3 regions of the Salinicoccus sp. Marseille-QA3875 genome follow, and region 3 is predicted to be linked to each of the others. Evidence: predicted binding sites of a transcription regulator. Region 3 holds the regulator's gene; each other region holds the start of a gene.

Region 1 (3,216 bases), 1.1 Mb from region 3:
TTCTCTTTCCACCGTATGCGGAGCGAACAGATAGAACGGTTCGTCATTTGCAGCAAGGTCGAAAAATTTGGACGGTATTACAAGGCCGGTTGAAATCGTGGACAGACGCAGGTCTTCATCTGCGTTCACTTTTTTAGTATCCAGGAATTCAGGCAGATCGTAGTGGAAGATGTTCAGATAGACGGCACCTGCACCCGGACGCTGACCGAGCTGGTCGGCATAGCCGAATCCGCCTTCCAGTGCTTTTGCTACAGGAAGCACCCCTTTTGCCACGCCTTCAATGCCTTTGATCGCTTCACCGCGTGCACGGAGTTTGGACAGGTTGATTGCCACACCCCCGCCAATCTTACTTAACTGCTTGGCAGTTGAATCGATATAGTTGATCGAGTTCAGGCTGTCATCCACTTCAAGAAGGAAACAGGACACCATTTCACCGCGGCGCGCACGCCCGGCATTTAAAAATGTCGGTGTTGCCGGCTGATAGCGCTGTTCAATCATTGAATTGATCAGACGTTTCGCCTGGTCTGTGTTACCTTTGGACAGATACAGGCTCACAATGACGACATGTTGTTTGTAATCTTCCAAATACTGTTTTTTATCGTTTGTTTTTAAAGTGTAGTCTTTAAAGAATTTACTTGCCGCCATATAGCTCTTGAATTGAAAAGGAAGTGAATCTGCATAGTCTACAATCTCAGTAACCTGCTCTTCTGTATATTCTTCGAACAAGTCATAGTAAAAGTCATTGTCCACCAAATAATGCAGTCGCTCAAGCTCTGTCTCGAAATGAATCGTTTTATCCTTCACTTCCTCCATAAATACTTCCAATGCTTCGATATCTTTATGGAGTTGGTAAAAGCCTGATTCATCTCTCTTCGTCACTTCATTATTGAGTTCAATATGATTGTACTTCTTCTCGTCTAATACTTTCATTAATACTCCCTGCCTTCTCTTTAAATGATTCTCTTTCGCTCCCGGTGCCATGCAATTCAAATTTCATCAGCAGCGGCACTTTATATTTCTGCTGGATGTGCTCCCCTGCTTTAGCGAAGTTGCTGCCCCAGTTACGGTTTCCACTGGCTGCCACAGCCTGTAATCCTTCACCATTAACATCCAGGAAATGTTCTACCGGAGCCGGTACACCGCCAAATCCATAAGTGCTCGTGACAAGTATATAAGGTTCTGTTATCTTTTCGTTTTTGTTCGCCGCTTTAATCTCGTATAATTCAAATCGGTCTCCAATATCAGAGCCATTTACGAATCGCCTGACATTGCCGGTCATGGAGTAGAATGCGATCAGCATACCATCCATCTCCCTCCTTAGATAATCCTACCATAAAACAAAGAAATCGAACATACGTTCGAAGTCATTCCAACCATCCCGTCTTTTCGACAGACAGTACTTTATTTTAATTTAACACAATATGTGGTGTTTGGAAATATTTCGGCACACCATATATTGTTTTCTTATGTTCTATCTTGCCACAATAAAAATAATTTATCAATGGTAAAAGACTGGAATTTCAATAAGTTTCATCGCTTATTTCTGTCACTGAATTCATCTAATCGTTGGGATATCTATGATATACTGATTCAGTAAATCTTTAATAATTTTTTTTGCATTTTTATTTACATTACTTTTAATGAAATTTAATGCAATCATAAAATAAGGGAGCTTTGATGTTTTATGAGCAATACTACAAAAGGCATTATTGCATTGCTGATTTCTTCGCTTGGTTTCAGCCTCATGTCCTTCTTTGTGAAATACAGCGGTGACCTGCCGACTGTCCAGAAAACGTTCTTCAGAAATTTCATTTCCATGGCCATTTCTTTAGCCCTGGTCATTTATTATAAAGAAAAGCTTTTTGGCCGCAAAGAAAACCAGGGGCTGCTGCTGCTCAGATCAAGTTTGGGATTGCTTGGTGTGCTGCTTAACTTTTTCGTCATCGACCGCATGGTCTTGAGCGATGCCGAAATACTGAACAAACTGAGCCCGTTCTTCACCATTCTGTTATGTGCAATCTTTTTAAAGGAATACATAAGAAGATTCCAGATGATTTCAATCATTGTCGCTCTGGTGGGGGCAGTATTCATCATCAAGCCGTCAATGTCGAGCGACACCGTATATGCTCTGCTCGGTATACTCGGTGCAATTCTGGCTGCTGGTGCGTATACGGTGCTGCGTGTACTGGGCAGCCGTGAAAAGTTCTATACCGTCGTCTTTTATTTTTCGGGGTTTTCAACGGTAGCCCTGCTCCCGTTTTTCATCTTTCAATATGAACCGATGACTTTCGAACAGTGGATCATGCTGATTCTTGCAGGCATATTTGCAGCCTTCGGCCAATTCGGACTGACAATCGCATACAGCTTCGCACCGGCCAGGGAAATATCGATATTTTTCTATTCGACGATCATATTCACTGCACTTTTGAGCATATTCATTCTGAATGAAGTGCCGGACATGATGTCGGTCATCGGATACTTCATCATATTTGGCGCCAGCTACTACATGTTCATGAAAAACCGTGCGCCAAAAGAAGAATTCTGATTCGGCCATTAAAATAACGATCAATTCGAACTTGAATTTGATCGTTATTTTAATTTTTCTGCGGTGACTTATGCTTTGAATTTTTATTATGTGCTGATAACCTTTCTTTGTGCTGCCTGATCACTTTCAGGAAATGCGGACAGTAATGCTTCAGCTTATAGTTACCCACGCCTGCCAGATGCACCATGTCCTGTTTTGACATCGGCAGCTTTTTTGCAAACTCTTTCAGAACGGAATCACTGAATATACTTTCCTCATCCACTCCGTATTTTTCAGCCAGTGACCCTCTTTTCTCCAACAGTTTCTGAAAAAGTGCTTCATTCGGTGAAGAGGCTGTGGAAACATTCACTTTTTCCTTGAACTGCTTTCTGAAAGGCACGGTATATATATCTTTGTTCTCTTTCAATATATAGAAACTGAGATCCACGAGATATAAATAATCATTTTTATAATGCACATGACCGTTTAAAATGAGTTCATCCAGAATATGGTGGATTTCTCCGGTCAGATAATTTTTCATGAGTCCGAAATAGCGGGACCGGTCCAGCCCGTTGAAAAGAATATTTTCGCTTCTTTCCCCTCTCAAAATCTGGATGATGTGCTCTTTCGTCAAAGGTGTCCCGGTATCCTGAATAACGTTCAGAACGGTCTTTGCTTCCTGCTTCATATTG
Region 2 (3,216 bases), 1.4 Mb from region 3:
GTCTGCCGAATGCACCACTTTTATAGAGGATGGGTCCGTTGTCACTGGTGACGTCCTCAAGACGTTTTAATCTGAAGACAAGGGCATCATGCATCAGATTCATTTTCTGATGGAAATTCTTCCAGAATTTCTCTTTGCTGCCTTTTGCCTCTATTGATATTCTTGGTAAATTAAGTGTCACCACCCCAAGATTGGCACGTCCTTCATTAATACTCTCTCCAGTTGCGGGATCCGTCCACTCTGGCAGGAAGGAACGGCAGCCCATCGGAGTTTTAAAATCGCCAAGAAGCTCGACAATTTTGTCATAGTTCAATACATCCGGGTACATACGTTTTGACGAACACTCCAATGCAAGCTGTTTAATATCGTAGTTCACATCTTCTTTATCAAGGTTAACCCCTTTTTTCAAAGCAAATACAAGTTTCGGGAATATTGCTGTAAATTTCTCAGCACCCAGACCGTCCATTCTCGTCTGCAGTACTGCTTTTTGCACCATTCTGCTGTATTTATCCGTACCCAGACCGAATCCGATTGTGACAAATGGCGTCTGACCGTTTGAAGTATAGAGCGTATTGATCTCATACTCAAAACTTTGTACAGCATCTTTAATATCCTTTTCCACACGTTCTTTGACATACTGCTCCAATTTTTCCGGCAGCACGAACTCCTCACCGATATTGCGATGTTTCTCTTCATTCAGTCTGGCATATTTACCCAGAGTCTTATCAAAGCGGTCGACGGTCACCCCGCCGTACTGGCTGCTGGAGACATTCGCTATAATCTGAATAATCTGTGCAGCAGCAGTCTGAACTGATTTTGGCGACGTGACTTTCGCATTCCCCATCTGAAAACCTTCTGTGAGCATACCTTCTATATCAATGAGACAGCAGTTCGTCATCGCCTGGAACGGATGATAGTCCAAATCGTGAAAATGAATATCACCGCTTTGATGCGCTTCTGAAACATTTTTTGGAAGCATTTTTTTAAGCGCATATGATTTTGCCACCACCCCGGCGGTCAGATCCCTGAATGTATTAAAAGTTTTACTGTCTTTGTTCGCGTTCTCGTTCACTATTTCAGGCTTATACGTTATCAGACTGTCCAAATTCTTTTCCAATGTTTGCATATACATCCTCCTAAACACAATATGTAGACTTATTGATAAATCTAACACAATATATTGTGTTTAAAGAGGCGCATATCCTTTTTTCATAAAATGGTCATTTCTAACGTTCAAATATGTCAATTGTGACATCAATCAGTGCTCATATTCCATCCACTTCATCTTTTACAAACTCATCCAGACGCGTGAGCGTGCCCATAATATCTTCTTTTGTCGTTTCGGGATTGATGGTACACATGCGGATGACTTTCTGATCATTCAATTCTGTCGTATAAGTCACCGCATAACCGGAAGAGGCCATTCGCTGCGCTGCATTGGAAAGTATTTTATTGTTTTCGGCTTCATTCAGATTCGGGTGGACATATTTGAAACTCAATATCGACAGACTCGGCCGTGATATGATCTGCCAGTTTTCCATCTCCTCGACACGTTCTGCTGTATACTCCGCAAGCTGCTGCCCGTAATCGATGCGTGCCTTGAACTGCTCTTCACCCAATACCTGCAATGTGATCCACAATTTTACTGCGCGGGCAGGGCGGGTGAGTTCCATACCGATCATTTCAGGATCAATGACATCATCGTCGCTTTGAATATCGTCCAGATATTCCGCCTGCTCGCTGAAACTGTTCAGCAGATGCTGCTTGTCTTTTACGATGACCATTGCACAGCTGTATGTCTGGAACAAAAGCTTATGCGCATCCCAGCTGACACTGTCTGCACGTTCAATTCCGGGGAACAGCTTCCTGCCTTTAGTAGAAAGCAGATGGGAGAGACCATAAGCACCATCGATGTGCAGCCATAGATCATGTGCCGCACAAATATCAGCCATCCCTCCTATATCATCCACAGCACCTGTATTCGTTGTTCCGGCAGTCCCCACAACGAGAATCGGTTTCATGCCTTCTTCAATATCTTTATTTACCACTGTTGATAATTCATCTACATTCATTTTAAAATCATCATCGACAGAAATCCTTCTCACATTCTCCTTTGGGATTCCAGCTGTATGAAAAGCCTTGCTCAATGAATGGTGGACCTGGTCCGATATGTAGACTGTCGCTTTGTACAGTTCTTTAGTCGCGATTTTTTCATCACGTGCAGTGACAACCGCAGTCAGATTTGCCATAGAGCCCCCGGAGACGAACACACCGCCGGCCGGTTTTATTTTAAAACCAAGTTTTTCAGCAAAATAATTGATCAGATTCCGCTCGATACTGATCGGTAAAGTCGCATTTTTAAAGTTGGATGCATGAATGTTATTAGCCGTTGTTAAAATATCACCCAGCCATGATAATCTGGACCCCGGCCCCGGGATGAACGAGAACGACCGGGGATGATTACCGCGATGAATATATTCCAGTATTTCATTATCAAGCTCATTCATGATCTCATAAATATCACGACCTTTTTCAGGCACTTCCATGGTTTCATACTTATCAATCAGTTCCTGCGGTGCCCGCTTAGTCGCTGCCATAGTACCCAAATCCCTTTTTAAATACTTATTGACCTCATCGGCAATAATATTTTGTAAATCCAAATCTTTTTCCCTAAACTCCATCACCATAGTTTTCACTCCTTAATATAATTTAAATTTATCACATTGAGAGCAATTTAAGAATAAAAAACTGCCGGGCCACAATGGCAGGGCAGTCACACAGCATCCTCTTTTTCATTCGTCATTTCAGTCGTCCTGTCATGGTTGATCAACGTTCTGAATAATATGATGATTTCATTGAGCAGATGGGCCTTGAACACCTCATCCCCGTCGAGTTCCAGAATGCATCCGTGCAATTCTTCAAGTACGGGATGTTCGATATCAAGAACTGACATATCTTCGTTGATCAGCGGCAGTACTTTCTCCAGCACTTCCAGTTCTTTTGGAGAGAATTCCAATTTCAGAGTGCGGGGGATGTATATCAGATTGCCGACATATGTCAGATAGATTTTGATGAACTGCAGTTCTTTCCGGATATCATTCAAGTGCCGCAGCCCCTCCTCGTTAGAACGGTGATAGCTGTACTCATCATGCTGGTATTGGAGCAGCTGTTCGGCCTCTGCGATGATTTTCTGGACTTCTTTATATTTTTTATCGG
Region 3 (3,216 bases):
TGAGCCAAAAGTGGGTGCCCTTGTAGTTGATGGTCATGAAGTAAAGATTACGAGTGATCGTAACCCTGAAAATCTACCATGGTCGGATTTGGGAATAGATATTGTATTTGAAGCGACTGGCAAATTTAATGACGAAGTGGGCGCTTCCGGTCATATAAAAGCCGGTGCTGAAAAAGTTGTCCTGACAGGACCGACTAAAGGCGGAAATGTTCAGACGGTTGTTGTCGGTGTAAATGATGAAAGTTTAAGTGTCGATGATTACAATGTGTTTTCAAATGCATCATGTACAACGAACTGTTTAGCGCCTGTAGCAAAGATATTAGATGATGAGTTCGGTATCAATAATGGATTGATGACTACTGTCCATGCATATACGAATGATCAGAAGACAATAGATAATCCTCATAAGGATCTACGCCGTGCACGTTCAGCGGCTGAAAACATCATACCGACTTCGACCGGTGCAGCAAAAGCGCTCGGAGAAGTGCTGCCTCAGCTGAAGGGTAAACTTGACGGTCTGGCACTCCGCGTTCCGACGCCGAACGTTTCACTTGTAGACCTGGTTGTTGATCTGGATAAAGATGTGACTGCTGAAGAAGTGAACAGCACTTTTGAAAAGTATGCGGACGGTGAAATGAAGGGTGTGCTCGGTGTTACATATGAACCGCTTGTATCGGGAGATTTCAATACGGATGCAAGAAGTTCAATCATCGATGCAAGTCTGACGATGGTTATGGATGATAATAAAGTTAAAGTGCTTGCATGGTACGATAACGAGTGGGCTTACTCGAAGCGCACAGTAGAACTTGCAGAAAAAATTGCAGACGGACTTTAACCGGCAGAGGGCTCAGAACAATGTTCTGGGTCTTTTTTATTTTCTTAGTATAGAGAATGAATAAAATTTGATATAATAGAAGAAATTCTTTAAAAGAGGTGATCGTTTATGAAATGTCCACAATGTCAGCATAGTAACTCCAAAGTGATCGATTCACGCCATACGGATGAAATGTCGACAATCAGACGGCGCCGTGAGTGCGAAAATTGTGGGTTTCGATTTACTACATTCGAACGTGTAGAAGTCACACCTCTGGTCGTTGTTAAAAAAGATGGTACAAGAGAAGTCTTCAATAGAGAGAAAGTACTTGCCGGGCTGCTCAGAGCGTGTGAGAAAAGGGCCATTCCCTACGAAGAGCTCGAGAAACGTACAGACAGGGTAGAGGCGAACTTAAGAAATCTGAACAAGGCTGAAATATCATCAAATGATATCGGCGAGTTTGTCATGAAAGAACTGATTACGCTGGACCAGGTTGCATATGTCCGGTTTGCATCAGTTTATAAAGAATTCAAGGATATTGACCAGCTGATGGAAACTTTGAATCAGTTGACAAAGGGTAGTAATAGCAATGAACATCAATAACCGCCTGAAACCGAATACCGAATTCATAGTGTACCGTCCGATGACCTTAAGCAGCGACAACATGGAAGTGATCAATGAACTTTATTTGCCGCTGATCGGTGCAGATACGGCCATGACATACATTTATATGTTCGAATCCACGGCACATTACGAGCCGCTGACCATCCGTTTCCATAAAGAATTCATGGATGCATTGTCCATATCACTTTCAGATTTGTTGGAAAGGTTGAAAAAACTGGAAGCGATCGGTCTGCTGAAAAGCTATGTATCAAATCACACGCATGAAGATCTGTTTGTCTATGAACTGCTGCTGCCATTAAGTGCGGAATCATTTTTAAATGATCCGATGCTCAGCATGTATCTGTATGGTAAAGTGGGCAATGAGCAGTATAAAATAAAAAAAGAACGGCTGATGTATCCTGAACTGCCGGAAAACATTTCGGAAGTAACGATGAAATTCACAGACGTCTTCAATCATCAGAATGACGACAGCTATACACTGCCGGCTGAAAACTTTAAAGGCCGGACAGTTTCCGGCGGCGTCAATGTCGATCTTGATGATTTTGATTTTGAAGTACTATTCACCCATTTGAAAGGGACGATCATCGACCGGAAGTTTTTTACAAAAGATATCCGGATGCTTATTGTCAAATTGAGTGTACTGTTCAATCTGAATGCTTATGACATGAAGAATATACTGCTCAAAGCCACGTCGAATTATCACGGCATCGATGAAGCAAAGCTGAAGTATGAAGCGAGGAAGTATTTCCAGGCCGAATCCAGGCAGGTCAGCCCTGTTCTCGAGGAGAAAGGGAAAAAGGAAGACACCGGTTCAAAAGAAGAAGACAGAGAATATATCAAGATGCTGCATGACACGAATCCTATCGACAGGCTGAGAGACTTAAGGAATGGTTCTCCAACGGACATCGATTTGAAGCTGGTGACGGATATCATTGTGAATACGCCGCTCAATCACGGCGTCATCAATATATTGCTTGAGTATGTATTTTTGAAAATGCAGGGCGAACTGCCTTATAATTATACGATGACCGTTGCGAACAACTGGGTTGAAAAGGGATATCAGTCTGCCGAAGAAGCGATTGAATCCATCAAAGAGTACCAGGAACAGCAGGAGAAGAGAAAGAAGAGATACCTGCCGTCAGAGCGCCAGGGCGAACAGGCACCGAAGTGGATGTCGAAAAGTAAGCAGCAGCCTGCAAAGAAAGATAAAGAGCCGGCGGCAACCAAAAAGAAACGAACGAACCAGTCACAGAAAACTGCAAAAGATGACCCGGAACTGCAGAAGATGATTGAGGAATTTAGAAAAAACAGGTGATAGTATGGAGCCGATTAATCAATTCATTAAAAATAATAAAAAAATAGAGCGAAACAATGAGCGCATATATCAGGAACTGATTCAGAACCCTAAAATAGTGGAATTGATCAATGATGAAGAAACGCCTCTGACCGCTTCCATGATAAAAAACGACTTGATCACTTTAAAGCATTATGCTGATCAGCCATCCGAATGCAAAGAGAACAGTGAAGGGGAATGTGAAAACCATCCCGACGGGTATATCATCAATATTGATATAAGGAACGACCGTGCAAACATGTTTTATACACCGTGCCCGATCAAAGTCAGAAACGACGAGTTCATAAAAAGGGAAAACCTGATCCAGTCCTATCATGTGCCTGAAGATATTAAAAATGCCACATTCGATACGATATATCTGGATGAAGCATCCAACAGGAATGTGCTGCTGAAAAAAGCGATCCAGGTAACAGATGCGGTGGCG

Evidence for each region. The regulator NrdR, encoded in region 3, represses ribonucleotide reductase genes. The targets are predictions, from matches to a motif close to AACACNATATATNGTGTT.
Region 1: the regulator NrdR is predicted to act here: its motif matches at 1,414-1,431, upstream of nrdI (class Ib ribonucleoside-diphosphate reductase assembly flavoprotein NrdI).
Region 2: the regulator NrdR is predicted to act here: its motif matches at 1,170-1,187, upstream of nrdD (anaerobic ribonucleoside-triphosphate reductase).

The regions. Positions count from the first base shown of each region.
Region 1 is NZ_CM143103.1:1,688,533-1,691,748, reverse strand. It holds gene nrdE (class 1b ribonucleoside-diphosphate reductase subunit alpha) at 1-930, opposite strand, end outside; gene nrdI (class Ib ribonucleoside-diphosphate reductase assembly flavoprotein NrdI) at 893-1,300, opposite strand; gene ACY8DT_RS08680 (DMT family transporter) at 1,685-2,545, shown strand; gene recQ (DNA helicase RecQ) at 2,595-3,216, opposite strand, start outside.
Region 2 is NZ_CM143103.1:1,437,482-1,440,697, reverse strand. It holds gene nrdD (anaerobic ribonucleoside-triphosphate reductase) at 1-1,126, opposite strand, end outside; gene ACY8DT_RS07305 (pyridoxal phosphate-dependent decarboxylase family protein) at 1,266-2,681, opposite strand; gene ACY8DT_RS07300 (FUSC family protein) at 2,774-3,216, opposite strand, start outside.
Region 3 is NZ_CM143103.1:33,834-37,049, reverse strand. It holds gene gap (type I glyceraldehyde-3-phosphate dehydrogenase) at 1-835, shown strand, start outside; gene nrdR (transcriptional regulator NrdR) at 944-1,417, shown strand; gene ACY8DT_RS00185 (replication initiation and membrane attachment family protein) at 1,404-2,753, shown strand; gene dnaI (primosomal protein DnaI) at 2,758-3,216, shown strand, end outside.